3 regions of the Mycobacterium dioxanotrophicus genome follow, and region 3 is predicted to be linked to each of the others. Evidence: riboswitches for the same ligand, from Rfam matches in the RefSeq annotation. Region 3 holds a riboswitch; each other region holds the start of a gene.
What was found. Region 3 has a riboswitch for glycine ahead of gcvP (aminomethyl-transferring glycine dehydrogenase). Riboswitches for the same ligand answer to the same signal wherever they lie in the genome.
Positions count from the first base shown of each region.

Region 1: it holds a riboswitch for glycine, as region 3 does, so the genes downstream of both, cycA (D-serine/D-alanine/glycine transporter) here and gcvP (aminomethyl-transferring glycine dehydrogenase) in region 3, are expected to answer to the same signal.
Region 2: it holds a riboswitch for glycine, as region 3 does, so the genes downstream of both, gcvP (aminomethyl-transferring glycine dehydrogenase) here and gcvP (aminomethyl-transferring glycine dehydrogenase) in region 3, are expected to answer to the same signal.

Region 1 is NZ_CP020809.1:5,354,525-5,364,325, forward strand. It holds gene cycA (D-serine/D-alanine/glycine transporter) at 1-1,379, opposite strand, end outside; glycine riboswitch at 1,564-1,664, opposite strand; gene ahcY (adenosylhomocysteinase) at 1,854-3,311, opposite strand; gene alkX (TetR family transcriptional regulator AlkX) at 3,449-4,069, opposite strand; gene BTO20_RS26075 (rubredoxin) at 4,144-4,362, opposite strand; gene BTO20_RS26080 (rubredoxin) at 4,359-4,532, opposite strand; partial or broken gene BTO20_RS26085 (alkane 1-monooxygenase) at 4,799-5,941, opposite strand; gene BTO20_RS26090 (amino acid permease) at 6,205-7,677, opposite strand; gene BTO20_RS26095 (FAD-dependent oxidoreductase) at 7,740-9,176, shown strand; gene manA (mannose-6-phosphate isomerase, class I) at 9,192-9,801, opposite strand, start outside.
Region 2 is NZ_CP020809.1:3,216,303-3,226,103, forward strand. It holds gene BTO20_RS15515 (CDP-alcohol phosphatidyltransferase family protein) at 1-575, shown strand, start outside; gene BTO20_RS15520 (DUF881 domain-containing protein) at 589-1,506, shown strand; gene BTO20_RS15525 (small basic family protein) at 1,530-1,862, shown strand; gene BTO20_RS15530 (DUF881 domain-containing protein) at 2,071-2,829, shown strand; gene gcvH (glycine cleavage system protein GcvH) at 2,866-3,261, shown strand; gene garA (glycogen accumulation regulator GarA) at 3,439-3,921, shown strand; gene ftsR (transcriptional regulator FtsR) at 4,044-4,787, shown strand; gene BTO20_RS15550 (bifunctional nuclease family protein) at 4,902-5,396, shown strand; gene BTO20_RS15555 (MerR family transcriptional regulator) at 5,624-6,244, shown strand; glycine riboswitch at 6,331-6,429, shown strand; gene gcvP (aminomethyl-transferring glycine dehydrogenase) at 6,613-9,495, shown strand; gene BTO20_RS15565 (hypothetical protein) at 9,511-9,801, opposite strand, start outside.
Region 3 is NZ_CP020809.1:6,712,536-6,722,336, reverse strand. It holds gene speB (agmatinase) at 1-947, shown strand, start outside; glycine riboswitch at 980-1,071, shown strand; gene gcvP (aminomethyl-transferring glycine dehydrogenase) at 1,308-4,094, shown strand; gene gcvT (glycine cleavage system aminomethyltransferase GcvT) at 4,091-5,206, shown strand; gene gcvH (glycine cleavage system protein GcvH) at 5,219-5,629, shown strand; gene glyA (serine hydroxymethyltransferase) at 5,632-6,900, shown strand; gene BTO20_RS32710 (L-serine ammonia-lyase) at 6,900-8,276, shown strand; gene lipA (lipoyl synthase) at 8,281-9,222, shown strand; gene lpdA (dihydrolipoyl dehydrogenase) at 9,219-9,801, shown strand, end outside.

The DNA of each region.
Region 1 (9,801 bases), 1.4 Mb from region 3:
CGCCGCAGCACGGACCAGGCGATGCCGAGCACGATGAACCACACCGGGGTGACCAGCAGCGCGTGCAGGGTGTCGGGCTTCTGGGTGAACGCCCACACCAGGAACACGAAGAACGCCAGCACCACGTAGCACATCGCGATGCCGCCGGGCATCTTGAACTTCGACGCCTCGTGCAGGTGCGGCCGCCTCCGGCGGTACACCAGGTAGCTGCTCAGGATGATCGTCCAAACGAAGATGAAGCACAGCGACGAGATGGTGGTGACGATGGTGAACGCCTCGATGATCGAGTCACCGACGGCCACCATCACCACACCGGCCAGCAGGAACACGCCCGAGAGGAACAGTGCGTTGGCGGGCACCCGTCGCGAGGTCAGCTTGCCGAATCGGCTTGGCGCATCGCCTTCCTGGGCCAGGCCGTAGACCATCCGCGAGGTGGAGTAGATGCCGGAGTTGGCCGACGAGGTCGCCGAGGTGAGCACCACGAAGTTGATCACCGAGGCCGCGATGCCCAGGCCGGCGAGGCTGAACATCGCGACGAACGGGCTGCGGTCGGCGCTGATCTCGCGCCACGGGGTGACCGAGATGATGACGGCCAGCGCGGCGACGTAGAACAGCATCACGCGCACCGGGATCGAGTTGATGGCCTTCGGCAGGTTGCGCTCGGGGTTCTTGGCCTCGGCCGCGGTGGTGCCGACCAGTTCGATGCCGACGAACGCGAACGTGGCGATCTGGAAGCCGGCCACGAATCCCATTGGGCCGGTGGGGAAGAACCCGCCGTCATTCCACAGGTTGGCGAAACTGGCGTGGGCTCCACCGGGAGCCTGGAAGTGGTTGAGCACCATCACCAGACCGACCACGATCAACGCGCCGATCGCGACGATCTTGATCAGCGCGAACCAGAATTCGGTTTCCCCGAACGCCTTCACAGTCGGCAGGTTCAACCCGATGAGCAGGACCACCGCGGCCAGCGCCGGGATCCACAGCGGCAGGTCGCGCCACCAGTACTGCACGTAGCCGGAGATCGCCACGACGTCGGCGACCCCGGTGACGATCCAGCAGAACCAGTACGTCCAGCCGGTGAAGAAACCAGCCCACGGACCGAGCAGGTCAGCGGCGAAATCCGCGAACGACTTGTAGTGCAGGTTCGACAGCAGCAGCTCGCCCATCGCCCGCATGACGAAGAAGAGCATGAAGCCGATGATCATGTACACGAAGATCACCGACGGGCCCGCCAGGCTGATGGTCTTGCCGGAGCCCATGAACAGCCCGGTGCCGATCGCGCCACCGATGGCGATCAACTGGATATGGCGGTTGGAGAGCTGGCGCGAGAGCTGCGGCTCGCCGGACGACAGATTTGGTTGCGCTACTGGAACAGTCAGATCATTGGATTGGGTCACAACATCCTCAGGGATCAGGCGCGATGGAGAGCGCGGACTATGGCGCCTCCCCGACTCTGTCCATTGGACCTGAGAGTTTTCACGAACCGCCGACTGAGTCGTGCGACGGTCCGCTTGCCCCTTCGGTGAGCCAAACCGGTAGTGGTTGACTGCTTTCCAGAGGTGCCTAGTCGCGGCGGTATCGATTGCCTGAGAGATTCCCGGGGAGGATTTGCTCCTGCGGCGCCCGCCCACTGGATGGGGGTGGGACTCTCCCGCCACGCCTCAACGGCGTCTTGAGTTGTGAGCCACTTCAACCTCGAAGTGTGCCGCGCGTCACTCTATCCGCCGAACCCGGGTTGCGCAATCGGGCACCGCCCGACCCCGGCGTCGGGGCACCAGCGGGTGCGCGAAACCACCGACAAAATCGCCCAAACCCGAAGGGGTTTGGGCGATTTCGTATCGACTCCGGCTATCTCAGTAGCGGTAGTGCTCCGGCTTGTACGGGCCTTCGACGTCGACGTTGATGTACTCGGCCTGCTCCTTGGTGAGCTTGGTCAGCGTGCCACCGAGTGCCTCGACGTGGATCCGGGCCACCTTCTCGTCAAGATGCTTGGCCAACCGGTACACGGCGTTGTCGTACTCGTCGTTCTTGGTCCACAGCTCGATCTGGGCGATCACCTGGTTGGAGAAGCTGTTGCTCATGACGAACGAGGGGTGGCCGGTGGCGTTGCCCAGGTTCAGCAGACGACCTTCCGACAGGACGATGATCGACTTGCCGTTGTCGAACGTCCACTGGTCGACCTGCGGTTTGATGTTGAGCCGCTTGGCATCCGAGCGCTCCAGGGCGGCCATGTCGATCTCGTTGTCGAAGTGGCCGATGTTGCCGAGGATGGCCTGGTCCTTCATCGCCTTCATGTGATCGAGGGTGATGATGTCCTTATTGCCGGTCGCGGTGACGACGATGTCGGCCTGCGAGATTCCCTCTTCGACCGTGACGACATCGAAGCCGTCCATCAGCGCCTGCAGCGCGTTGATGGGGTCGATCTCGGTGACCGACACCCGGGCGCCCTGGCCCGCAAGCGATTCCGCGCAACCCTTACCCACGTCGCCGTAGCCGCAGATCAGCACCTTCTTGCCACCGATCAGCACATCGGTGCCACGGTTGATGCCGTCGATCAGCGAGTGCCGCGTGCCGTACTTGTTGTCGAACTTGCTCTTGGTGACCGAGTCGTTGACGTTGATCGCCGGGAACGGCAGCTCGCCGGCAGCCTCGAACTGGTACAGCCGCAGCACACCGGTGGTGGTCTCCTCGGTGACGCCCTTGACCGCCTCGGCGATCGTGCTCCACTTGGTCTTGTCGTTCTCGAAGGTCTTGCGCAGCACCGAAAGGAAGACCTTCCACTCTGCGGGATCGTCGTCCTCGGCGGGCGGCACCACACCGGCCTTCTCGTACTGCGCACCGCGCAGCACCATCATGGTGGCGTCACCGCCATCGTCGAGAATCATGTTGGCGGGTTCGCCGTCCCAGGTGAGCATCTGCTCGGCGGCCCACCAGTACTCCTCGAGCGACTCGCCCTTCCACGCGAAGACCGGCACACCCTTGGGTGCCTCTTCGGTGCCGTGCGGGCCGACGACGACGGCCGCGGCAGCGTGGTCCTGGGTGGAGAAGATGTTGCACGACGCCCACCGGACTTCGGCACCGAGCGCGACGAGCGTCTCGATCAGCACCGCGGTCTGCACGGTCATGTGCAGCGAGCCCGAAATGCGTGCCCCCTTGAGCGGTGCCACGTCGGCGTACTCGCGGCGCAGTGCCATGAGGCCGGGCATCTCGTGCTCGGCCAGGCGAATCTCCTTGCGGCCGAAGTCAGCCAACGACAGGTCAGCGACCTTGAAATCGATCCCGTTGAGGCTATCCGCCTTCAACTCGGTCATGTAGAGCCCTCTTTCAGTCGTGATTGCTTGCCAGCACACGGGTGCGCGCACGGCGCGACGCCACATGCAGATACCTCTAGCCTGCGGGCTCGCGGGACAGGCGCTCATGCGGTTTTACTGCGGCGGCGCTCTGACAGCTAAGGGGTATCTATCACACCGTAGCGCTCAGCGAATGGCGTCATGAGTCGGGCCAGGTCACCGGCCACATCATGATCAGCTTCCGGCGGCATGGACACGTAGCTCATCGCCAGTCGCACGATCGCGCGGGCCAGCACCCCGGCGTCCTGATCGCTCGCCTTCATCCAGCTGTTCTGGAACGTCCCCGTCAGCCGGTCCGAGCACCGGCTGATGATGGGGCCGCTGCCGGTGGTGATGATCTGCAGCAGGTCGGGTTTGGACGCTCCGGTGAGCAACGAGGTCACCAGCGGATCGGCGGCCGACTCGGCGAAGAACGCCCGGAAGCCCTCCAGGAACGCCGCATGCACCTCGCCGACGTTGTGGTTGATGGCCTCGTCCACCGCGTCCACCAGCCTGTCGGCGAGCCGCATCGCGTACCCCTCGGCCAGCCCCTGCCGGGAGCCGAACTCGTTGTAGATGGTCTGACGGCTGATGCCGGCCGCGGTGGCCACGTGCGACAGCGTGATCGCCGACCAGTCCCGCGTCAGCAGCAGCTCGCGCATGCCGTCGAGAATCGAGTCGCGCAGCAGCACCCTGGACGCCTCGGCGTACGGGATGCGCCTGTCACTCGGTCGACTCACACGCGCGACTCTAATCGCTCCCGGCGCCGCAATCGGGCTTCCCGCAGTTCCCGTCGTGCTGATCCGCGCTGCGGTCACGGTCGGGCGATCTCCATCATCTCGAAGTCGGACTTGGCAGCGCCACAGTCGGGGCAGCTCCAGTCGTCCGGGATGTCGTCCCAGCGGGTCCCCGGGGCGATACCGTCCTCGGGCCAGCCCTTCTCCTCGTCGTATTCGAATCCACACTGCACACAGACGAACAGCTTGTATGGCTCTGTGCTGGTCGGCTCCTCGCGCAAGCGCTCGTCGGTCATTTCGTCACTCCTATTTCCTCGAAATCGACTTTCTCGCGCACCGCACAGTCCGGGCAGCACCAGTCATCAGGTACCTGGTCCCACGGTGTGCCTGCCGGGAATCCTTCCCGCGGCGCGCCCTTGGCCTCGTCGTAGGTGTAGCCGCATCCGGGGCATGTGTAGGCGCTCACGCTCCAGCCCTCGGTTCCTCGCGCAAGCGCTCGTCAGCAGCCCTCGGTTCCTCGCGCAAGCGCTCGTCAGCAGCCCTCGGTTCCTCGCGCAAGCGCTCGTCAGCAGCCCTCGGTTCCTCGCGCAAGCGCTCGTCAGCAGCCCTCGGTTCCTCGCGCAAGCGCTCGTCAGCAGCCCTCGGTTCCTCGCGCAAGCGCTCGTCAGCAGCCCTCGGTTCCTCGCGCAAGCGCTCGTCAGCAGCCCTCGGTTCCTCGCGCAAGCGCTCGTCAGAGACTCCGTAACGGGCCAACACCTTCTCGCGCAACCGCGGCTGGATGTTCACCCGCGTGATGTCGCCGTCGTAGTGCTCGAGCACGCGGTGATCCATCAACTTGCGCCACAGCGGTGGCAGGTAGGTCAGCCCGATCAGCGTCGCGTAGCCACTGGGCAGGTTCGGCGCACCGTCGATGCTGCGCAGGGTCTGGTACCGCCGGGTCGGGTTGGCGTGGTGGTCGCTGTGACGCTGCAGGTGGTACAGGAACAGGTTGGTCACGATGTGGTCGGAGTTCCAGCTGTGCACCGGGGCGCAGCGCTCGTAGCGACCGCTGGGGGTCTTCTGCCGCAGCAGGCCGTAGTGCTCCAGGTAGTTGACCGACTCCAGCAGGCTGAACCCGTAGATGGCCTGGACGATGACGAACGGGATGAGCGCCGGACCGAACACCGCGATCAGGATGCCGAAGAACACCACCGACATCGCCCATGCGTTGAGCACATCGTTGGACCAGTGCCACGGCGACTTGTTCATCCGGCGCAGTCGCTGCGCCTCGAGCTCCCACGAGGACCGCAGGCTGCCGAATACGCTGCGCGGCAAGAACTCCCAGAACGTCTCGCCGAACCGGGCCGACGCCGGATCCTCCGGGGTGGCGACCCGCACGTGGTGACCACGGTTGTGCTCGATGTAGAAGTGGCCGTAGAAGGTCTGTGCCAGGGTGATCTTCGACAACCAGCGCTCCAGCGAGTCACGCTTGTGCCCCATCTCGTGTGCGGTGTTGATGCCCACCCCTCCGAGCACACCCACCGACAACGCCACGCCGATCTTGCCGAGCCAGCCCAGCCCACCTTCGAACCCGAGCCAGCTCAGGTTGGACGCGGTGAACAGGTACGCACCCAGGATCACGCTCGCGTACTGGAACGGGATGTAGACGTAGGTGCAGTACCGGTAGTACTTGTCGTTCTCCAGCCGCTCCATCACCTCATCGGGCGGGTTCTGCCCGTCGGGACCGAACCGCAGGTCCAGCACCGGTAGCAGCACGTAGAGCAGGACCGGGCCGATCCACAACGGCAGCTGTGCCGCCGTGTGCCAACCCGCCTGGTTGACCGCCCAGACGATGGGCAGCATCACAAACAGGGCGGTGGGGGCGATCAGCCCCATCAACCACAGGTACCGCTTCTTGTCTCGCCACTGCACCTCCGCGACCTGTGCGCCGTCGGATAGGGCTGAGCTGTCTATCGCCACGTCATACCTCCTTGTGTGAGAGCGATCACTGCAATGACTTGACTATAGATGGCTATATGTCGCCTGTCTAGACATACATAGTCATTTTGTAAAGCACTCTGGCCGTCGACGCGCAAACAGAAGGGCGATACCGCAACGCGGTATCGCCCTTCTGTCGCTGCCGGGCGCCCGGCGATGGACTACCTCGTGGCGGCGGACTCCCGCTGCCCGAGCACCGAGTGCCTGCGCCCGTACAGCGCGTACACGACAAGCCCGATGGCCATCCAGATCAGGAACCGGATCCAGGTCAGCCCGGTCAGGTTGAGCATCAGCCATCCACAGGCCGCGATCGCGGCGATGGGCAGCACCGGCACCAACGGCGTCCGGAAACCCCGCGGCAGATCCGGACGGGTCCGCCGCAACACGATGACCCCGGCCGAGACCAGCACGAAGGCGAACAGCGTGCCGATGTTCACCATCTCCTCGAGCTTGCCCATCGGGAAGATCGTCGCGGCGATGGCGACCAGCACGCCGACGATCACTGTGATCCGTACCGGCGTGCCCTGCGGGCTGGTCCTGGCCAACCGGCGCGGCATGAGACCGTCCCGGGACATCGCGAACAGCACCCGGGTCTGCCCGAGCATCAGCACGATCACCACCGTCGTCAGTCCGGCCAGCGCCCCGACCGAGATGACCTTGGCAGCCCAGTGCACGCCGTTGGCCGCGAACGCCGTCGCCAGGTTCGCCGAATGGCCGTCGGAGCCGCGCAGCTCCCGGTAGGACACCATCCCCGAGAGCACGATGGCCACCGCCACGTAGAGCACCGTCACGATCCCCAGCGAGCCGAGGATGCCCCGCGGCACGTCGCGCTGCGGATTCTTGGTCTCCTCCGCCGTGGTGGCGACGATGTCGAAGCCGATGAAGGCAAAGAACACGATCGACGCCCCAGCCAGCACGCCGTACCAGCCGAAGTGGCTGCCGGTCGCACCGGTGATCAAGGAGAACAGCGACTGGTCGGCACCGCTGCCGCCGGTACCGGTCTCCGCGGGCGGGATGAACGGCGAATAATTTTGCGGCTTGATGTAGAACGCTCCGACGACGACCACCAGCAACACCACCGCCACCTTGATGACGGTGATCACCAGACTCACTTCCGCCGACAGTTTGGTGCCGCGTGCCAGCAGCAGTGTCACCACGGCGACGATCAGCAGGGCGCCCCAGTCCACCTCGAATCCGCCGATGCTCAGCGTGCCGCCGCCGAAGCCGAACACCGTCCCGAGGTAACTGGACCAGCCTTTGGCTACCACCGCCGCGGCCACCGCGAATTCCAGGATGAGATCCCAGCCGATCACCCACGCGATGAATTCACCGAAGGTGGCATAGGAAAACGTGTACGCGCTGCCGGCAACCGGAAGGGTCGATGCGAACTCGGCGTAACACAGCGCAGCCAATCCACATGCGATTGCGGCGATGATGAATGAGATCGAAATCGCCGGACCCGTGAGGCTACCCGCGGTCGACGCCGTGATGGTGAAGATGCCTGCCCCGATCACCACCGAGACGCCGAACACGGTCAGATCCCACCAGGTCAAGTCTTTGCGTAATCGCGTCGACGGCTCGTCGGTGTCAGCTATCGACTGTTCGACGGACTTGGTCCGCCACCGTGAGGCCATAATTGACGCCACCTCTCATCGTTGACCCGATCTGGGGATTGAATCCATTACTGTCGACACCGATGCGTCGTAATCTTCAGTCCCGTTCCCACCATGCAGTTGTCATCGGTGGCAGCATTGCAGGCCTGTGCGCCGCCCGGGTGCTATCCGATCACTTTGATCGCGTCACGATTTACGAACGTGACGAACTGCCCGACGAACCCGTCAACCGCAGTGCGATTCCGCAGGGTCTGCATGTCCATCTCCTGATGGCCCGCGGGGCCCAGGAGCTCGAATCGGTGTTCCCCGGGTTGCTCGCGGACATGGTCGACGCCGGCGTTCCGGTGATCGAGAACCGGCCCGAGTCGATTCACTTCTCCGCGGCCGGCCATGTGCTTGGCACCGGCCAGCAGATGCTCGGCGAGTTCACCGCCTACGTGCCGAGCCGCGGACACCTGGAATGGCAGATCCGCAACCGCGTCCTGAGCATCCCGAACGTCAGCGTCGCGCGGCAGGTGGTGTCCCAACCCCGGTTCGACCCCGCGACCCGGAGCGTGACGGGCGTGGTGCTCGACGACGGTGAAACCGTGGCAGCCGATCTGGTGGTCGAGGCCTCCGGCCGTGGCAGCCGCCTGCCGGTCTGGCTGGAGGAGTGGGGATTCGGCAGGCCCAGGGAAGATCAGATTCAGGTCGGCGTCACCTACGCATCGCAACGCGTACACATCCCCGAGGGCCTGATCGCGGAGAAGATGGTGGTGTGCGGTGCCGCGCTCGACCGCCCGCGCGGCATGGGCATGCTGTTCCACGAGGACGGCATCTGGATCGTCACCGCGTTCGGGGTCGCCAAGACCGAACCGCCACGGGACTTCGCCGGCATCTGCGCGCTGGCCGAGACCCTGTTACCGCCGCACATCAGTGCCGCCCTGCGGGCAGGCGACCCGGTGGGCAAGATGAACTTCCATCGCTACCCCACCAGAAAGTGGCGCCGCTACGACAAGATGGCCGAGTTGCCGAGCGGGATCATCCCCTTCGGCGACGCCGTCGCCAGCCTCAACCCCACCTTCGGGCAGGGCGTGACGATGGCGGCGCTGCAGGCCAACAATCTGCGTGCCGTGCTCGACGACGGTACGGACAACCTGGTTGCCCGGCTGGCGAAGGCGACCGCGCGGACCACGCTCCCGGTGTGGCTGATGAACGCCGTCGCCGATATCGAGGAGCACGGCGCCCAGGGCCCGAGGCCATGGTGGTACGGGCCGCTGTTCGGCTTGTTCAAACAGTTCGTCGGCGCCGCGGAAACGGATCCGGTGCTGGCCGAATGGTTCCTGCGGCGCACCAGCCTGCTCGACAGCCTCTGGGTCGTGCCGCCGCCGCGGCTCGTCGGCCGCGCCATCCGTAACAACGTGCGGCTGTGGCGGGCGGAGCGGCAGCGGATGCACACCGGCGGTTCCGCCGCTGCACACTCGGCCGTGGTCCCGGCTGCCGAACGTACCGAGCCCACGCTGAGCACTCCGGCGGAGTGACGGACCGGTCGGGCGCTACAGCCCGACCGTGACCCGGAACAGGTGGGTCGGCCGCTGGGCGGTCAGCCGGATCGGCCCGTCGTCGGCAGGCACCCACGCCGCCGACCCGCGTTCCAGCGTCAGCGTGCCGCTCTTGGCGTGCACCACCGCGGCCCCCTCGGTGCAGAGCAGCACCTGCGGACCATCGTGACGGCACGGCGCGTCGATCTCGTGGCCGAGCTGATCCCCGTCGACTTCCAGCACCGAGACGGCGAACTCCGATGCCGGCGTCTTGTAGATCCGTTCGCGTCCGTCCCTGATGATCTTGGGGCGCAACTGATCCTGCGGGGTCGGCGTGAAATTCAACACCCGCAGCAGTTCGGGAACGTCGACGTGTTTGGGGGTCAGGCCACCGCGCAATACGTTGTCGGAGTTGGCCATCACCTCGACCCCGATGCCGTGCAGATAGGCGTGCAAACTGCCGGCGGCGATATACATGCCGTCACCCGATTGCAAACTGATCCGGTTGAGCAGCAACGCCGCCAACACGCCCGCATCGCCCGGGTAGCGCTCACCGAGCTCCAGCACCGTCTTGGCCTCGGCGGCGAAAGTCTTTTGCCCCGAACGGATGTAGTTGATCGCGCCG
Region 2 (9,801 bases), 3.5 Mb from region 3:
CGCCGGACCGGATACTCACCGTGCCCAATATTCTGAGCGCATTGCGCCTGGTGCTGGTGCCGGTCTTCCTGTGGTTGCTGTTCGGCGTGCACGCCAACGGCTGGGCGGTGGCCGTGCTGATGTTCAGCGGGTTCTCCGACTGGGCCGATGGCAAGATCGCCCGGCTGATCGCCAACCAGTCTTCTCGGCTGGGCGAGCTGCTGGACCCCCTGGTGGACCGCATCTACATGGTCACCATCCCGATCGCGCTGGCGTTCTACGGTGTGGTGCCGTGGTGGTTCGTGGCCATGCTGATCGGACGCGACATCGTGTTGGCGGCCACCCTGCCGGTGGTGCGCAGCCGCGGGCTGACCGCACTGCCGGTGACCTACATCGGCAAGGCCGCCACCTTCGCGCTGATGTCGGGGTTTCCGCTGGTTCTGCTCGGGCAATGGGATGCGTTGTGGAGCAGGGTGATTCTGTACTGCGGCTGGGCCTTCTTGATCTGGGGCATGGCGCTGTACCTGTGGTCGGCGGTGCTCTACCTGATTCAGGTGGTGTTGGTGGTGCGCCGACTCCCGAGGGCGGCGCGATGAGCCGAGGTCGACCGTGAGCGCCGAGGGCAGTTCACTCGGGGGGTACGCCTCGGGTGCAGGACTCAACAGCCACGACGCCGACGCGCCGACCCGCATCCCGGTGCCGTCGCTGCTGCGGTCCCTGCTCTCCGAGCACCTCGATCCCGGCTACGCGGCGGCGGCCGCCGCCCGCGAGGCAGGTGCCAAGCCGCGGCCCCGGCTCGGTGAGTGGGCCTGGCAGGTGCTGGCGGCGCTCGCGATCGCCACCGTCTTCGCGGTGGCGGCCGCACAGGCAGACATCGCCGCGCCCGCCGCCCGGCAGGCCCAGCACACTCTGGCCGGCCGCGTGCGGGCCGCCGAGGCCAGCACCCGACACGCCGGCGCGACGCGCGACGAGCTGGCCGATCAGGTGGACGCCGAACGACGCGCCAAGCTGGGTATGGACGAGAACGGTCAACAGTTGCTGGGCAGCCTCGATACGGCCAACATCGCCGCTGCCGCAACGCCGATGATCGGTCCGGGCCTCACTGTCACGGTGACTGATCCCGGCATGTCGAAGGATCTCAGCGACGTGTCCAAGCAGCGAGTGGCGGGCAGCCAGCAGGTGATCCTCGACCGGGACCTGCAACTCGTGGTCAATTCGCTGTGGGTCAGTGGCGCCGAAGCGATCTCGGTCGGCGGCGTGCGCGTCGGCCCGGGCGTCACCATCCGGCAGGCCGGCGGCGGCATTCTGGTCGACAATCAGCCGATCACCAGTCCGTATGCCATCGTGGCCATCGGACCGCCACACGGCATGGCCGACGTCTTCAACCGCAGTCCCGGCCTGCAACGGCTCCGGCTGTTGGAGACCTCATACGGTGTCGGGGTCAGCGTCAGTGCCGGTGACGGCCTGAGCGTACCGGCGGTCTCGGTACGAGATGTGAACTTCGCCAAGCAGATTGGACCACCTTGAGAAACACAGGATTGACCAGGTAGATGATCGGAATCGCCGCACTTGTCGTCGGGATCGTGCTGGGGTTGGTGTTCCACCCCAACGTGCCCGAGGTCGTCGAGCCCTACCTGCCGATCGCCGTCGTCGCGGCGCTCGACGCGGTGTTCGGCGGCCTGCGGGCCTACCTGGAACGCATCTTCGACTCCAAGGTGTTCGTCATCTCGTTCGTCTTCAACGTGCTGGTCGCTGCGTTGATCGTGTACGTCGGTGACCAGCTTGGGGTCGGCACCCAGCTGTCGACGGCGATCATCGTGGTGCTCGGTATCCGGATCTTCGGCAACGCGGCCGCGTTGCGACGCAGGCTGTTCGGCGCCTGACATGAGCGACGCCGAGCGCCCTCAGGACGCCGAACACCCCGACCTGCCGTCCGAGCCGGCCGGGGTACCCGAGGCCGAGGTGAAGGAGACGCCTGCCGAGAAGGCCCCCGAGGCCGACGGCGCCACCGACAAGGCGGTCGAGAACGCCGCCGGCGCGCCGGAGGTGCCCGCGCACGAGCAACCCGCGGATCATCACGGGCGGCACGAGATGCCCGACGGCACACCGCGGACCCGCTGGAAGAGCCTGGCCGTTGCGCAGCAAGGCCGTTCCCAGCTGATCTTCGGCGCCCTGGGCCTACTGCTGTGCGTACTGCTCGGGGCGGCGATCGTCACGCAGGTCCGGCAGAACGATTCCGGCGATTCGCTGGAAACCGCTCGACCGGCCGACCTGCTCATCCTGCTGGACTCCCTGCAGCAGCGCGAGGCGTCGCTGAGCACCGAAGTGGCCGACCTGCAGCGCACGCTGCAACAGCTGCAGGCATCGGGCAGCAGCGACCAGACCGCGATCGAGAACGCCCAGGCCCGGTTGGCCGCGCTGTCCATCCAGATCGGTACGGTCGCCGCCACCGGTCCGGGGGTGACGCTGACCATCGAGGACAACGCTCCCGGTGTCGCGGCCGAGACCATGCTCGATGTGATCAACGAATTGCGCGCGGCAGGCGCCGAGGCCATCGAGATCCGCGGTGGCGGGGCCGATCAGCAAACCGCTGTCCGCGTCGGCGTTGACACCTGGGTGGTCGGCACGCCAGGTCAGCTCATCATCGACAACGTGGCCGTGGGGCCACCGTATTCGGTTCTCGCCATTGGCGATCCGCCTACTCTCGCAGCGGCGATGAACATTCCCGGCGGCGCGATGGACAGTATCAAGCGGGTCGGCGGGACGATTGTGGTACAACAAGCCCAGCGGGTCGACGTAACCGCCTTGCGGCAACCGAAACCACGCCAATACGCTCAGCCCGTCAAGTGAGTCCGACCGATCCGACCTGACAAACCAAGGAGCGCCGTGAGCGATATTCCAGCCGACCTGTACTACACGTCCGAGCACGAGTGGGTGCAGCGCACCGGTGATGACACGGTACGCGTGGGTATCACCGACTACGCCCAGTCGGCGCTGGGCGACGTGGTGTTCGTACAGCTGCCGGACGTCGGCGCCGACCTGAGCGCGGGCGACTCGTTCGGGGAGGTGGAATCGACCAAGTCGGTCTCCGACCTGTATGCGCCGGTCACGGCGAAAATTGTTGCTGTCAACGGTGATCTGGAGGGCAACCCGCAGCTGGTCAACTCCGACCCGTACGGCGAGGGATGGCTGGTGGACCTGCAGCTGGAGTCGGGCGTGCTCGCGGACGTGCTGACCGGCTTGCTCGATGCGGACGGCTACCGCGCCGTCGCGTCGGAGTAACGAGTTGTTAGGGTTTGCAGCGACCTGTTCGACCGTACGCAGCGCACAGATTTCCACCACATCAGATCCGGCAGTGGTGGACACAACAAGGCCCGTTGCGCGGTACGGTCAACGTGAGACCGACGACGGCTGGGGGCCCCGCCGGGCAACGCCACAGCAGCCAGTGAGGAGCAGCGGGTGACGGACAAAAACAGCAATGTGGGGGCCGACCAGACGTCTGACGAAGTCACGGTGGAGACGACATCCGTCTTCCGTGCGGACTTCCTCAACGAGCTGGACGCGCCTGCGACGACGAGTGCCGAGGGCACCGTCTCGGGGGTAGAGGGCCTTCCCTCGGGTTCGGCGTTGCTCGTCGTCAAACGCGGCCCCAACGCGGGCTCTCGTTTCCTCCTGGACCAGCCGACCACATCGGCCGGGCGGCACCCGGACAGCGACATCTTCCTCGATGACGTGACCGTCAGCCGTCGCCATGCCGAGTTCCGGTTGGAGGGCGCCGAGTTCCAGGTTGTCGACGTCGGCAGCCTCAACGGCACCTACGTCAACCGCGAGCCGGTCGACTCTGCGGTGCTCTCCAACGGCGACGAGGTCCAGATCGGTAAGTTCCGCCTGGTGTTCCTGACCGGCCCCAGGTCCGACGACGACAGCAGCTCGTCCAGCTAGCTGATGAGCGTGCGCTGGAACAGCCGATGACAGTGATGAGCGGTCGCGGGACAAGCCGATGACAGTGATGAGCGGTCGCGGGACAAGCCGATGACAGTGATGAGCGCTCGCGCGAAGAGCCGATGACTCAGCCTGACCGACCTGCACTGGCCGGAATGTCGATCGGTGCTGTCCTGGATCTGCTCCGCGGTGACTTTCCGGATGTGACCATCTCGAAAATCCGGTTCCTGGAAGCCGAGGGGCTGGTCACACCGGAACGCACCGCGTCGGGTTATCGGCGTTTCACCGCGTATGACTGTGCGCGGCTGCGGTTCATCCTTACCGCCCAGCGGGATCAGTACCTGCCGCTGAAGGTGATCAAGGCGCAGCTGGACGCGCAACCCGACGGTGAGCTGCCGCAGAGCGGATCTGCCTACGGCGTACCGCGTTTGGTGGCCGTCGAGCAGGCCGACGGCACTGCCGCGGCGTCAGCGGCGTCGGCGGTGGCACCGACGCAGGTGCGGCTGTCCCGCGAGGACGTACTGGCCCGGTCGGGCGTCGCGGACGAGATGTTGAGCGCGTTGGTCAAGTACGGCGTGATCACCACGGGGCCGGGCGGATTCTTCGACGAACATTCGGTGGTCATCGCGCAGTGCGCCGGGGCGCTCGCCGATTACGGCGTCGAGCCCCGGCATCTGCGCGCATTCCGATCGGCTGCCGACCGGCAGTCCGACCTGATCGCCCAGATCGCCGGACCGGTGGTCAAGGCCGATAAAGCGGGCGCCAGGGACCGGGCTGACGACCTTGCGCGGGAGGTGGCCGCGCTCGCGATCACCCTGCACACATCGTTGATCAAGTCGGCGGTGCGGGACGTTCTCGACCGCTGAGGATTAGACTTGGCGTTGAGGCCATTTCGCTCGAGGTCGATGTGCCTGGAGACGAATTGGCGACAGACGGTTATGAACGACGTGGCAGCACAGCGGTGCGGAGGGTAGGCACAGATGGCTGAGGTTCGGGTAGTCGGCATTCGCGTGGAACAGCCGCAGAACCAGCCGGTGTTGCTGCTCCGCGAGTCCAATGGCGACCGCTACCTGCCGATCTGGATCGGGCAGTCGGAAGCTGCCGCCATCGTGCTGGAACAGCAGGGCGTCGAGCCTGCCCGTCCGCTGACCCACGATCTGATCCGAGATCTCATTGCCGCGCTTGGGCATTCACTCAAAGAGGTACGGATCGTCGACCTGCAGGAAGGCACGTTCTACGCCGACCTGATCTTCGACCGTGACATCACGGTGTCGGCCCGACCGTCTGACTCGGTGGCCATCGCCCTTCGGGTCGGGGTCCCGATCTACGTGGAGGAAGCGGTGCTGGCCGAGGCCGGCCTGTTGATCCCGGATGAGAACGATGAGGAAGCTGCAGGCACCGTCCGTGAGGACGAGGTGGAGAAATTCAAAGAGTTCCTCGACAGCGTGTCGCCCGACGATTTCAAGGCCACGTGACCGTAGTTCCCAGGTCACGGATGCGTCTCAACTGACGCGCGAGGCGTCGACACGCGGTGTGGGTGTCATCCAAGTCCGTTTTGGGCAGCCATACTTTGAGGGCGACGAGCAGTCAGGGCTCGGCGGGAAGCGTATGCTCGACACATTCGGGCTCGCAGCAAACCCGCTGCGGTGCAGGTCACGGCAGCGGATGAGGTAGGCGGGTTCGATCGGCGAGAGGATTCACAGTGGGTGACACGCCACGGCAGGGAGAGTTGGATCTGACCACGGGAAGCGGGGTTGAACCGCCCGTTCGGCCGGCCAGCGAGCCCGTTCAGGGCGGGTTGTTCCCCGACGATTCTGTACCGGACGAACTGGTCGGTTACCGCGGTCCGAGTGCCTGCCAGATCGCAGGCATCACCTATCGGCAGCTGGACTACTGGGCCCGCACGTCACTGGTGGTGCCCTCGATTCGCGGCGCGGCCGGTTCCGGCAGCCAGCGGCTGTATTCGTTCAAGGACATCCTGGTCCTCAAGATCGTCAAGCGACTGCTCGACACCGGCATCTCGTTGCACAACATCCGGGTGGCCGTGGACCACCTGCGTCAGCGCGGCGTTCAGGATCTGGCCAACATCACGCTGTTCTCCGACGGCACCACCGTCTACGAGTGCACCTCGGCCGAAGAGGTGGTCGATCTGCTGCAGGGCGGTCAGGGTGTGTTCGGTATCGCGGTGTCGGGCGCCATGCGCGAACTGACCGGCGCGATCGCCGATTTCCCGGGTGAGCGTGCCGACGGTGGTGAGTCCATCGCCGCTCCCGAGGACGAACTGGCGTCGCGGCGCAAGAGCCGCGACCGCAAGATCGGCTGACCCGTCACTTCGTGATTGCCCCGCCGCGTGCCTGCGCGCGGCGTGTTCGCCCGTGCCGGTAGCGGCCGGTAGAATCGGCTGCGCATCGCCCTTGTGCGGGAGAGCTTCGTGGCCGCCAGCTACGGACGCCGAAGGAGCAACACCTCTCCGTCAACCTCTCAGGCACCCAGGACCGCACGGGCCCCGATGCCTCTGGAAAGCGGCGCTCCGCGCGAGCGCCCGCCCATGGGGAAAGACGCCCGTCGGCGTCGAATCTCTCAGGCGCCCGGGACCGGGTTGACGACAGAGGGAGAGGGGAGCGCAGCACGTCCTCAGACGGGGCTGCCACCTCGACCCACCGTGGCGGGGCCGCAATGAGGGAGCCTTGATTGTCCGATCAGCAGCAAGCACGTTTCGTCGACCGGCACATCGGGCCGGACGCCGCCGCCGTCACCACGATGCTCGACGTGATCGGCGTGGCATCGCTCGACGACCTCGCTGCCAAGGCACTGCCCGCAGGGATTCTCGACGGACTCGCCGCCGACGGCCTGGCACCGGGCCTGGATCGCCTGCCGCCCGCCGCCACCGAGGAGCAGGCGCTGGCAGAGCTGCGAGCGCTGGCCGACGCCAACACGGTCGCGACGTCGATGATCGGGCAGGGCTACTTCGACACGCTGACCCCACCGGTCTTGCGGCGCAACATTCTTGAGAATCCGGCGTGGTACACGGCCTACACGCCGTACCAGCCCGAGATCAGCCAGGGCCGGTTGGAGGCGCTGCTGAACTTCCAGACCATGATCTGCGACCTCACCGGCCTCGAGGTGGCCAATGCCTCCATGCTGGACGAGGCCACCGCGGCTGCCGAAGCGATGACGCTGATGCACCGCGCCGTCAAGGGGCCGGCCAACAGGCTGGCCGTCGACACCGACATCTACGCCCAGACAGCAGCGGTCCTGGCGACCCGCGCGGAGCCGCTCGGCATCGAGATCGTCCGCGCCGACCTGACCCAGGGCCTGCCCGACGGTGACTTCTTCGGCGCGATCGTGCAGTTGCCCGGCGCCAGCGGCCGGATCGTGGATTGGACCGAGCTGGTCTCCGAATGCCATGAGCGTGGTGCGCTGGTCGCCGTCGGAGCCGATCTGCTGGCGCTCACCCTCATCACCACGCCCGGCGAGATGGGCGCCGACGTGGCCTTCGGGACCAGCCAACGGTTCGGTGTGCCAATGGGATTCGGCGGCCCGCACGCCGGATATCTGGCGGTGCACGCCAAGCACGCCCGCCAGCTGCCGGGCCGGTTGGTCGGGGTGTCCGTCGACGCAGACGGGGCACCGGCGTACCGGCTGGCGCTGCAGACCCGCGAACAGCACATCCGCCGCGACAAGGCCACCAGCAACATCTGTACCGCTCAGGTGCTGCTCGCCGTGATGGCGGCGATGTACGCGAGCTACCACGGTGCCGAAGGGCTGACCGCCATCGCGCGCCGCGTGCACAGCCACGCCGACACGATCGCCGCGGCGCTCGGCGACGCGCTGGTGCACGACACGTACTTCGACACCGTGCTGGCCCGGGTGCCGGGCCGTGCCGACGACGTCATCGCCGCAGCCAAGGCCAACGGCATCAACCTGTGGCGGGTCGACGCCGACCATGTTTCGGTGTCGTGCGACGAGGCCACCACCGACGCGCATGTGGCCGCCGTGCTGGACGCGTTCGGCGTCAGCGCCACCACACCGCGATCTGCAGAACCCGATGTGCTCCTCGCGTCCGCAGATATCGCCACGCGCACCTCCGAGTTCCTCACGCATCCGGCGTTTACCCGGTACCGCACCGAGACCGAGATGATGCGCTATCTGCGGTCGTTGGCCGACAGGGACCTGGCTCTGGACCGCACGATGATCCCGCTGGGGTCGTGCACCATGAAGCTCAACGCCGCGGCCGAGATGGAGCCCATCACCTGGCCCGAGTTCGCCCGTCAGCACCCGTTCGCGCCCGCGTCGGACAATCCGGGGCTGCGTCGGCTCATCGCCGATCTGCAGGAGTGGCTGACCGCTATCACCGGCTACGACGAGGTGTCGCTGCAACCCAACGCCGGTTCGCAGGGGGAGTACGCCGGGCTGTTGGCGATCAAGGCCTACCACGTGGCACGCGGCCAGGCCGGCCGTGACATCTGCCTGATCCCGTCGAGCGCGCACGGCACCAATGCCGCGTCGGCCGCACTGGCAGGCATGCGGGTGGTCGTCGTGGCGTGCCGGCCCAACGGTGACGTGGACCTGGACGATCTGCGCGCCAAGGTCGCCGAACACGCCGATCGTGTTGCGGCACTGATGATCACCTACCCGTCCACCCACGGGGTGTACGAGCACGACATCGCCGAGATCTGTGCCGCCGTGCACGACAACGGCGGTCAGGTCTACGTCGACGGGGCGAACCTCAACGCGCTGGTCGGGCTCGCCCGCCCGGGCCGTTTCGGCGGCGACGTCAGCCATCTGAACCTGCACAAGACGTTCTGCATCCCGCACGGCGGCGGTGGACCAGGCGTGGGGCCGGTGGCCGTGCGCTCGCACCTGGCGCCGTACCTGCCGGGGCACCCGCTCGCCGAGGAACTGCCCGACCAGGCTCAGGCCGATGGGGCCGCGCGGCCCGTCGTGTCCGCGGCGCCGTACGGCTCAGCCTCGATCCTGCCGATCACCTGGGCCTACATCCGGATGATGGGGGCCGACGGGCTCCGGGCGGCATCGCTCACGGCGATCGCGTCGGCCAACTACATCGCGCGGCGGCTCGACGAGTACTACCCGGTGCTCTACACCGGCGAGAACGGCATGGTGGCCCATGAGTGCATCCTGGACCTGCGCGCGATCACCAAGGACACCGGCGTCACGGTCGATGATGTGGCAAAGCGCTTGGCCGACTACGGTTTCCATGCACCGACCATGAGTTTCCCGGTAGCGGGCACGCTGATGGTGGAGCCCACCGAAAGTGAGAGCCTGGCCGAGGTCGATGCGTTCTGCGACGCGATGATCGCCATCCGCGCCGAGATCGACCGGGTCGGTTCGGGCGAGTGGTCGGTGGACGACAACCCGCTGCGGGGCGCGCCCCACACGGCCGAATGCCTGCTGGTGGCGGACTGGGACCACCCGTACACGCGCGAGCAGGCCGCCTACCCGCTCGGCAAGGGTTTCCGGCCGAAGGTCTGGCCGCCGGTGCGCCGCATCGACGGCGCGTACGGCGACCGCAACCTCGTGTGCTCGTGCCCGCCGGTCGAGGCGTTCGCGTAGGGGACAGCCGTGCAGTTACTGCGCGGCGGTGCGCTGCCAGTCGACAGTGTTGCCGCGGCCGACATAGCTCAGCTGGATGCTGTTGTCGGTGACCTTCAGCGGCAGGTAGACCAGGTCGAGATTGCCGGAGTCGGCGATCCAATGCAGCCACAGCACACAGGAATTCGGCGCCGAGGACGGCTTGCTGGTCTTGGCGGGCGTGGCGTCCCACGGCGTGAACTGCCACGTGCCGAATTCCTTCGTACCGCCGGAATTCGATTCCAGCGATCCGTGCGGGGACAGCGTCGTGACGGTCGGGTCATCCGA
Region 3 (9,801 bases):
CGGGCAAGGGCACCTTCGCCCGGATCGCCGACATCCACGAGGTGTCCGATTACGACATCGCGATCCTCGGCGTGCCGTTCGACGGCGGAACCTCCTACCGCCCGGGAGCACGGTTCGGCCCGCTCGCGGTGCGCACCGCGGCCCGCGCGCTTCGCCCCGGCTACCACGTCGAACTCGGTGTCGCTCCCCTCGAACACGTCCAGGTGGTTGATGCCGGTGACGTCGCGGTCACGCCGTACAACATCGACGAGGCGTGCCGCCAGATCCAGGACCACGCCTCCGACATCCTCGCCGGCGGCGACCGCCGCATCGTGTCGATCGGTGGTGACCACACCATCGCGCTGCCCAATCTTCGTGCGCTGCATGCCAAACACGGGCCCGTCGCGCTGGTTCACTTCGACGCACACCTGGACACCTGGGACACCTATTTCAACGCCCCGGTCACCCACGGCACCATCTTTCGGCGCGCGTTCGAGGAAGGGTTGCTCATCGAGGACCACTCCATCCACGTCGGCATCCGCGGGCCGATCTACGACCAGATGGACCTCGACGACGACGCCAGGATGGGTTTCAAGATCATCCGGGCCGGCGACCTCGACGTGATCGGCGTCGACGCGGCCGTGGACGTGGTGCGCCGGCGGGTCGCCGACGTCCCGGTGTATCTGTCCATCGACATCGACGTGTTGGACCCAGCCTTCGCCCCGGGCACCGGCACCCCTGAAATGGGTGGCCTGACCTCGCGGGAGCTGCTCAAGATGCTGCGAAAGATGACCGGCCTCAACATCGTCGGCGCCGACGTCGTCGAGGTGGCTCCGGCCTACGATCACGCCGAGATCACCTGCGTCGCGGCGGCGACGCTGGTCTTCGACATCGTGTCGCTGATGGTCGCCGGAGCCCGCACCAACCTGCCCGTCAACGGAGAGGTTGCGACAACCGCCCGTCCATGACGTAGCATGCATCACACAACTGAAAACGTCGTTGACGCACTGTGGGAGAACCTCCGTTGTTCGGAGGCGCCGTAGGAGCAACTCCTCCCCGGGAATCTCTCAGGCCCAATACCGCAGTGTCGAGGCAACTCTGGAGAACAGCGCGATCCCTGGATCTCGCTTACCGAAGGGGAACAGCGCGGCAGCGCTAAAACTCTCAGGTTTCAGGACAGAGCGGGGAGGTGTCACCACCCGATACGTCGCGTCATCGCGGCGCCCCGAAACCGGAGTCACCTCGTGCCTGAGCTTTCTGAATTTGTCAACGGCGACAGTGTTTTTCGCGATCGCCACATCGGCCCCGACCGCACCGGCCAAGCCCGCATGCTCGACGTGCTCGGCTATCCGTCCGTCGATGCATTGATCGACGCGGCCGTACCCTCCCAGATCCGCAGTATCGACGGGTTGCGGCTGCCCGCGGCGCGGTCCGAGGAGCAGGTGCTCGATGCGCTGCGGGCGCTGGCGGACCGCAACCAGACGCGGGTGCAGATGATCGGTCTCGGCTACCACGACACCATCACCCCCGCCGTCCTGCGCCGCAACATGCTGGAATCGCCTGCCTGGTACACCGCGTACACGCCGTACCAACCGGAGATCTCCCAGGGCAGGCTCGAAGCGCTGCTGACCTTCCAGACGGTCATCGAGGACCTCACGGCACTGCCGGTGGCCGGTGCATCACTGCTCGACGAGGCCACCGCGGTCATGGAGGCCGTGCTGCTGATGCGCCGGGCCAACAAGACCTCGAAGTCCAATCGTGTTGTGCTCGACGCAGATTGCCTGCCCCAGACGCTCGCGGTGGTGCGCGGGCGGGCCGAGTCGGTGGGCATCGAGGTGGAGGTCGCCGACCTGACGCGGGCATTGCCCGACGCTGACGCGTTCGGCGTCGTCTTCCAATCGCCCGGCGCCAGCGGCGTCGTACGCAACCACGCCCCGCTGATCGCTGCGGCCGCCGACCGCGGCATGCTCACCACGGTCGCTGCCGATCTGCTGTCGCTGACACTCATCACGGCACCCGGCGAGCAAGGTGCCGACATCGCCGTCGGCTCGGCGCAGCGGTTCGGTGTGCCGCTGTTCTTCGGTGGCCCGCACGCCGGGTACATGTCGGTGCGCTCGGGACTGGAGCGCATGCTGCCGGGGCGGTTGGTCGGCGTCTCCGTCGACGTGGACGGCAAGCCCGCCTACCGCCTCGCACTGCAAACCCGCGAACAGCACATCCGCCGGGACAAGGCGACCAGCAACATCTGCACCGCGCAGGCGCTGCTGGCCAACGTCGCCGCCATGTACGCCGCCTACCACGGTCCGGAAGGGTTGCGCGCCATCGCAACCCGCGTGCACGGTCATGCCGCCGCGCTGGCCGAGGGGCTGCGGTTCGCGGGCCGCGAGATGGTCCACGACCGGTTCTTCGACACCGTGATGGTGCGGGTCCCCGGCGGTGCCCACGACATCGTCGACGCCGCCGACCGCGCCGGAATCAACCTGCGTCTGGTCGATGCCGACCACGTCGGCATCTCCTGCGACGAGCGCACCACCGACGACATCGTGCGGCGCGTGCTCGACGTGTTCGGTGCCGTCCCTGTCGCGGTGGGCGGCGGCGTCGCGTTGCCCGCAGACCTGCTCCGCACGTCGGATTACCTGACCCATCCGGTGTTTCACCGGCACCGTTCCGAGACCGCCATGTTGCGCTTCCTGCGGGAACTCTCGGACAAGGACCTCGCGCTGGACCGCACGATGATCCCGCTGGGTTCGTGCACCATGAAGCTCAACGCCGCCGCCGAGATGGAACCCATCAGCTGGCCCGGGTTCGCTGGTATCCATCCGTACGCCCCGGCCGCGCAGACCAGCGGCTATCGGGAGTTGATCGGCAACCTTGAGGACTGGCTGGCCGAGATCACCGGCTATGACCGGGTTTCATTGCAGCCCAACGCCGGATCGCAGGGCGAGCTCGCGGGCCTGCTGGCCATCAACGCCTACCACCGGTCCCGCGGAGACGTCGAGCGCGACGTCTGCCTCATCCCGCAATCCGCGCACGGCACCAACGCCGCGTCAGCGGTTCTGGCCGGCATGCGCGTGGTGGTGGTCAAGACCGCACCCAACGGCAACATCGATGTGGAGGACCTGCAGGCGAAGCTGTCCGACCACGGCGGGCGCGTCGCGGCCATCATGCTGACCTACCCGTCGACCCACGGCGTGTACGAGACCGAGGTGCGCACGGTGTGCGATCTCGTGCACAGCGCGGGCGGCCAGGTGTACGTCGACGGAGCCAACCTGAATGCCCTTGTCGGCCTGGCCAAACCGGGTGAGTTCGGCGGCGACGTGTCACACCTGAACCTGCACAAGACGTTCTGCATCCCGCACGGGGGTGGGGGCCCGGGCGTCGGACCGGTCGCGGTGCGGGCACACCTGGCGCCGTTCCTGCCGGGCGATCCGCTGTCCGTCGACGGTCCGGCCCCGGTGTCGGCCGCGAATTACGGGTCTGCGGGCATCCTTCCGATCACCTGGGCTTACCTGGCGCTGATGGGGCCCGACGGGCTGACGGCCGCGACCAAGACCGCGGTGCTGGCCGCCAACTATCTGGCTGCGTCGCTGGCCGACCGGTACCCGGTCCTCTACACCGGGGAGTCCGGTTTGGTCGCGCACGAGTGCATCCTGGACCTGCGCGAGATCACCAAACGCACCGGGGTGACGGCCGAGGACGTCGCAAAACGGTTGATCGACTACGGTTTCCACGCGCCGACCCTGTCGTTCCCGGTCAACGGCACCCTGATGGTGGAACCCACAGAATCGGAGGATCTGGCCGAGCTGGACCGGTTCATCGCGGCCATGATCGGCATCCACGACGAGATCAGCCGGGTCGACTCAGGAGAGTGGGCGCTGGAACAGAGCCCACTGCGGCAAGCACCCCACACCGCTGAACAGGTCACCGACGCCGAATGGACGTTGCCCTACAGCAGGCAGTACGCGGCGTATCCCGTTGCCTCCCTGCGACTCAACAAATACTGGCCGCCGGTCCGCCGCATCGACGGCGTGCACGGTGACCGCAACCTCGCCTGCTCGTGCCCAGCACCCGAGGCGTTCCAGACCGAACCGAACCTGCAGGAGGCTCTCGTATGACCGACGACCACACCCCGGCTTCGCCGCTGATCGACGAACACCGGGAACTGGGCGCCAGTTTCACCGACTTCGCGGGATGGGCGATGCCACTGAAGTACGGCAGCGAACTGGCCGAGCACCGCGCGGTGCGGGAGACCGCAGGCCTGTTCGACCTCTCCCACATGGGTGAAATCTCGATCACCGGACCACAATCCGCCGCGACGCTCGATTTCGCGCTGGTCGGCGAGGCCTCCAAGATCGCCGTCGGACGCGCCAAGTACTCGCTGATGTGCGACGCCGACGGCGGCGTCATCGACGATCTGGTGGTGTACCGGCTCGCCGACGAGCACTTCCTGGTCGTCGCCAACGCCGCGAACGCCCCCACGGTGGCGGGCGAACTGCGCAGCCGGGCAGCCGAATTCGACGCCCAGGTGGACGACCAATCCACCGATACCGCACTGATCGCCGTGCAGGGCCCCGCGTCCGAAGCCATCGTGAGTTCGCTGGTGCCTGAGAATCAGCGCGAGACGGTGCGAGATCTCAAGTACTACGCGGTTACCGAGGCCACCGTGGGCGACATCGATGTGCTGCTGGCCCGCACGGGTTACACGGGGGAGGACGGCTTCGAACTCTACGTGCCCAACGCGCATGCCGTTGCCCTGTGGCGGTCCCTGCTGGCGGTCACCACTGCCGCCGGCGGGTCACCCGCAGGTCTCGCGTGCCGCGACACGCTGCGGCTGGAAGCCGGAATGGCGCTCTACGGGCACGAACTCGACAAGGCCACCAACCCCTACGAGGCGGGGCTCGGCAAGGTCGTTCGCCTGGGCAAGGAATTTGTGGGACGCGATGCACTGCAGCAGCTTTCCGGGCAGACCGTGCAGCGGGTGCTGGTGGGGCTGAAGGGCTCGACCCGGCGCGCGGCCCGGGCCGGCTACACCGTCCATCACGGTCCCGAAGGGGCCGCGGTCGGCACCGTCACCTCCGGCGCGCTGTCGCCCACCCTCGGATACCCGATCGCTCTGGCCTACCTGGACACGTCGCTCGCCGAACCGGGAACGGTTCTGCAGGTCGACATCCGCGGCAACAAAGAGCAGTTCGAAGTCACCCCGGCGCCGTTCTACCGCCGCAACTGAAAAGGAAGCACTATGGCAGACATCGCCAATTCTCATACAGTCCTGGACGATCGCAGCTACACCGAGGAACACGAATGGGTGCTGATCGTGCCCGGTGCCGCATTGCCTGACGTTCCGGTGCGGGTCGGGATCACCTCCGTCGCCGCGGCGGCGCTGGGTGATCTGGTGTTCCTCGACCTGCCTGAGGTCGGAGCCACCATCACCGCGGGCGAGACCTGCGGCGAGGTGGAATCCACCAAGACCGTGTCCGAGCTGTACCCACCGGTCAGTGGCACCGTCACCGCCGTCAACACGGCCGCTGTCGACGATCCCGCCCTCGTGACGTCCGACCCCTACGGCGAGGGCTGGCTTTTCGAGGTGCAGGCGACCGCAGCGGGAACACTGCTGACCGCTGCCGAATACGCCGCGAAGAGCGAGGCCTAGACATGACTGTGCTCGATCAGGATCTCACCGAGTTCGATCCCGAGATCGCCTCGGCCATCGGCGATGAACTTCACCGGCAGCGGCTCGGCCTGGAGATGATCGCCTCGGAGAACCACGCGCCGCTCGCGGTCATGCAGGCCCAGGGCTCGGTGCTGACCAACAAGTACGCCGAAGGCTACCCGGGCCGCCGCTACTACGGCGGCTGCGAACACATCGACGTCATCGAACGCCTCGCCATCGACCGGGTGAAGGCGCTCTTCGGCGCGGAATTCGCCAATGTGCAGCCACATTCGGGTGCTCAGGCCAATGCCGCCGTGATGCATGCGCTGATCAAACCGGGTGACACCATTCTCGGTCTGTCGCTGGACTGCGGTGGTCACCTGACCCACGGCATGCGGCTGAACTTCTCCGGCAAGCTCTACAACGTCGCCGCGTACGGGGTGTCCAAGGAGGACTACCTCATCGACATGGACGCCGTTGCCGACGCGGCCCGAGAGCACAAGCCGCAGTTGATCATTGCCGGGTGGTCGGCGTACCCGCGGCAACTCGATTTCGCGCGGTTCCGCGAGATCGCCGACGAGGTGGGTGCTTACCTGATGGTCGACATGGCCCACTTCGCGGGCCTGGTCGCCGCCGGTCTGCATCCGTCGCCGGTCCCGCACGCCCACGTCGTCACCTCCACGACGCACAAGACCCTCGGTGGTCCCCGCGGCGGTGTCATCCTCACCAACGAGGCCGACATCGCCAAGAAGATCAACTCTGCGGTGTTCCCCGGCCAGCAGGGCGGGCCGCTGGAGCACGTCATCGCTGCCAAGGCCGTCGGATTCAAGATGGCGGCCCAGCCGGAGTTCGCCGAGCGTCAGCGGCGGGTGCTGCGCGGTGCGCAGATTCTGGCCGAGCGGCTGAACCAGCCCGACGCCCATGCCGCCGGGATCACGGTGCTCACCGGCGGAACCGATGTGCACCTGGTGCTGGTGGATCTGCGCAACGCCGCCATCGACGGGCAGCAGGCCGAGGACCGGCTCGACGCCGTCGGCATCACCGTCAACCGCAACGCGGTGCCGTTCGACCCCCGCCCGCCGATGGTGACGTCGGGGCTGCGCATCGGCACCCCGGCGCTGGCCGCCCGTGGATTCGGCGACGAAGAATTCGCGAAGGTCGCCGACATCATCGTCGGTGCTCTCATCGCCGCGCCGGGCGCGAACACCGATGATCTTGCCGCGCAGGTGCGTTCCCTGGCCGAGCAATTCCCGCTGTATCCGGAGCTGTAATGGCCATCAGCGTGTTCGATCTGTTCTCGGTCGGCATCGGGCCGTCGAGTTCGCACACTGTCGGCCCGATGCGGGCCGCAGGCAGATTCGTCGACGAACTCGTCGCCCGCGACGTACTCGACGAGGTCGCCGACGTCCGCGTCGACCTGTTCGGCTCGCTGGCCGCGACCGGCGCCGGGCATGGCACCATGCCGGCGATCCTGCTGGGGCTGGAAGGCTACCGGCCCGAGACCATCGAGACCGACGACATGGAACGACGGCTCGCGGCCGTCCGGGTCGAGGGAAAGATCCAGCTCGCCGGCCGGATTCTGTTGGCGCTCACCGAAGCCGACATGGTGCTGCACCCGTTGACTCAGCTCGGGCATCCCAACGCGATGACGATCACCGCTGTGGGGGCGCAAGGTCACGAGGTATACCGCGAGACGTACTTCTCCATCGGCGGCGGATTCGTCGTCACCGAAGGGGAATCGGGCGCGCAGGGCGACGGCGAACCGGCCGACGACAATGGGTTCCGTTCCGCCGCAGATCTTTTGGCTCTCACTGAACGCGATCGGAGTTCAGTGAGCCAGGCGATGATGCGGCTGGAATGCGCGACCCGCACCGAGACCGAGGTGCGGGAGCGACTGCTGCACATCCGCGATGTGATGGTCGCCTGCCAGACCAAGGGCATGTCCCGCGACGGCTACCTGCCCGGCAACCTGCGGGTGCGGCGGCGTGCGCACGACTGGTTCGCCCGACTCGCCGCTGAAGACCCGGACCGTGACCCGGCTTTCGCCGAGGACTGGGTGAACCTGGTGGCACTGGCGGTCAACGAGGAGAACGCCTCCGGCGGACGCATCGTGACCGCGCCGACCAACGGTGCGGCAGGCATCATCCCGGCGGTCCTGTACTACGCGTTGCACTACACGCGCGCAGGGCGTGCCGACCCCGACGACGCGACCGTCCGCTTCCTGCTCACGGCCGGCGCGATCGGCTCGCTGTACAAGGAGCGGGCCTCTATCTCGGGCGCCGAGGTCGGCTGCCAGGGTGAGGTCGGCTCCGCGGCGTCGATGGCTGCCGGTGCGCTCGCCGAAATCCTCGGTGGCACACCGCAGCAGGTCGAGAACGCCGCAGAGATCGCGATGGAGCACAGCCTTGGCCTCACGTGCGATCCGATCGGTGGGCTCGTGCAGATCCCGTGCATCGAACGCAATGCCATCTCGGCAGGCAAGGCCATCAACGCCGCTCGCATGGCGCTGCGTGGTGACGGCACCCACCGGGTCAGCCTCGACGAGGTCATCGACACCATGTGGGCCACCGGGATGGACATGAGTGCCAAGTACAAAGAGACCTCCACCGGTGGGCTCGCTGTCGCGGTGAATGTCGTCGAATGCTGATGCCATGACCGTCACCCCAGAAGGGCGCCGCCTGCTGCGCCTCGAGGTCCGCAATGCGCAGACTCCGGTGGAACGCAAGCCGTCGTGGATGAAGACCACGTTCAAGACCGGCCCCGAATACCGTGAGCTGAGTGCGCTCGTGCGGCGCAACGATCTGCACACCGTGTGTCAGGAAGCGGGCTGCCCCAACATCTTCGAATGCTGGGAAGCCCGGGAGGCGACATTCCTGATCGGCGGCGATCAGTGCACCCGGCGGTGCGATTTCTGTCAGATCGCGACCGGCCGACCGGAACCACTGGACCGCGACGAGCCGCGGCGCGTGGCCGAATCGGTGGCGCAGATGCAGTTGCGCTACGCGACCGTCACCGGGGTGGCGCGGGACGATCTGCCCGACGGCGGAGCCTGGCTGTACGCCGAGACCGTCCGGCAGATCCATGCGGTCTGCCCCGGCACCGGTGTGGAACTGCTGATTCCCGATTTCACCGGGACACCCGAGCAGCTCGATGAGGTCTTCGACGCCGCCCCGGAAGTGTTGGCGCACAACCTGGAAACCGTGCCGCGCATCTGCCGCCGGATCAGGCCGGGTTTCGACTATGACCGCTCGCTCGCCGTGCTGTCACGGGCCCGCGGCCAGGGCCTCATCACCAAGTCGAACCTGATCCTCGGCATGGGGGAGACCACCGATGAGATCGTGCAGGCCCTGCGGGATCTGCACGCCGCCGGATGCCAATTGATCACCATCACCCAATACCTGCGGCCCACGCCGCGGCATCACCCCATCGAACGCTGGGTCACGCCAGACGAATTCGACGATCTCGGCGGCATCGCCCGTGAGGTCGGCTTCCTCGGGGTGATGTCCGGACCGTTGGTGCGCTCGTCCTATCGGGCCGGAACGCTCTACAACGAGGCGCGCGCCGCCATGGCAAGTCAAAGGAGCCTTACATGAATACAGCTGACGTCGTCATCCTCGGCGGCGGCCCTGGCGGTTATGCCGCTGCGATCCGCTCGGCGCAGCTCGGGCAATCGGTCATCCTGATCGACGAAGCTCAGGTGGGCGGCACCTGCCTGCACCGCGGCTGCATCCCGACCAAGGCGCTGCTGCACGCCGCCGAGGTCGCCGACAAGGCCCGCACCGCAGCCCAGTTCGGCATCAACGCCACATTCGAAGGCGTCGACCCCGAGAAGCTGCACGGGTTCAAGAACACCGTGGTCTCGCGCTTGCACAAGGGCCTCTCGGGTTTGATCGAGGGCCTCGGGATCACCGTCGTCAACGGCCGGGGCAAGCTCAGCGGACCCACCACTGTCGACGTCGACGGCACCACCATCACCGGCCGCACGATCGTGCTGGCCACCGGATCCGCCCCGAAGGTGCCCGGTGTGATCGCGACGTCAGACCGCGTGCTCACCAGCGATCAAGCACTGGAGCTCACGACCATCCCCGAAACGGCGATCATTCTCGGCGGCGGCGTGATCGGTGTCGAATTCGCCAGTCTCTGGGCCTCGTTCGGCACCAAGGTGACCATCG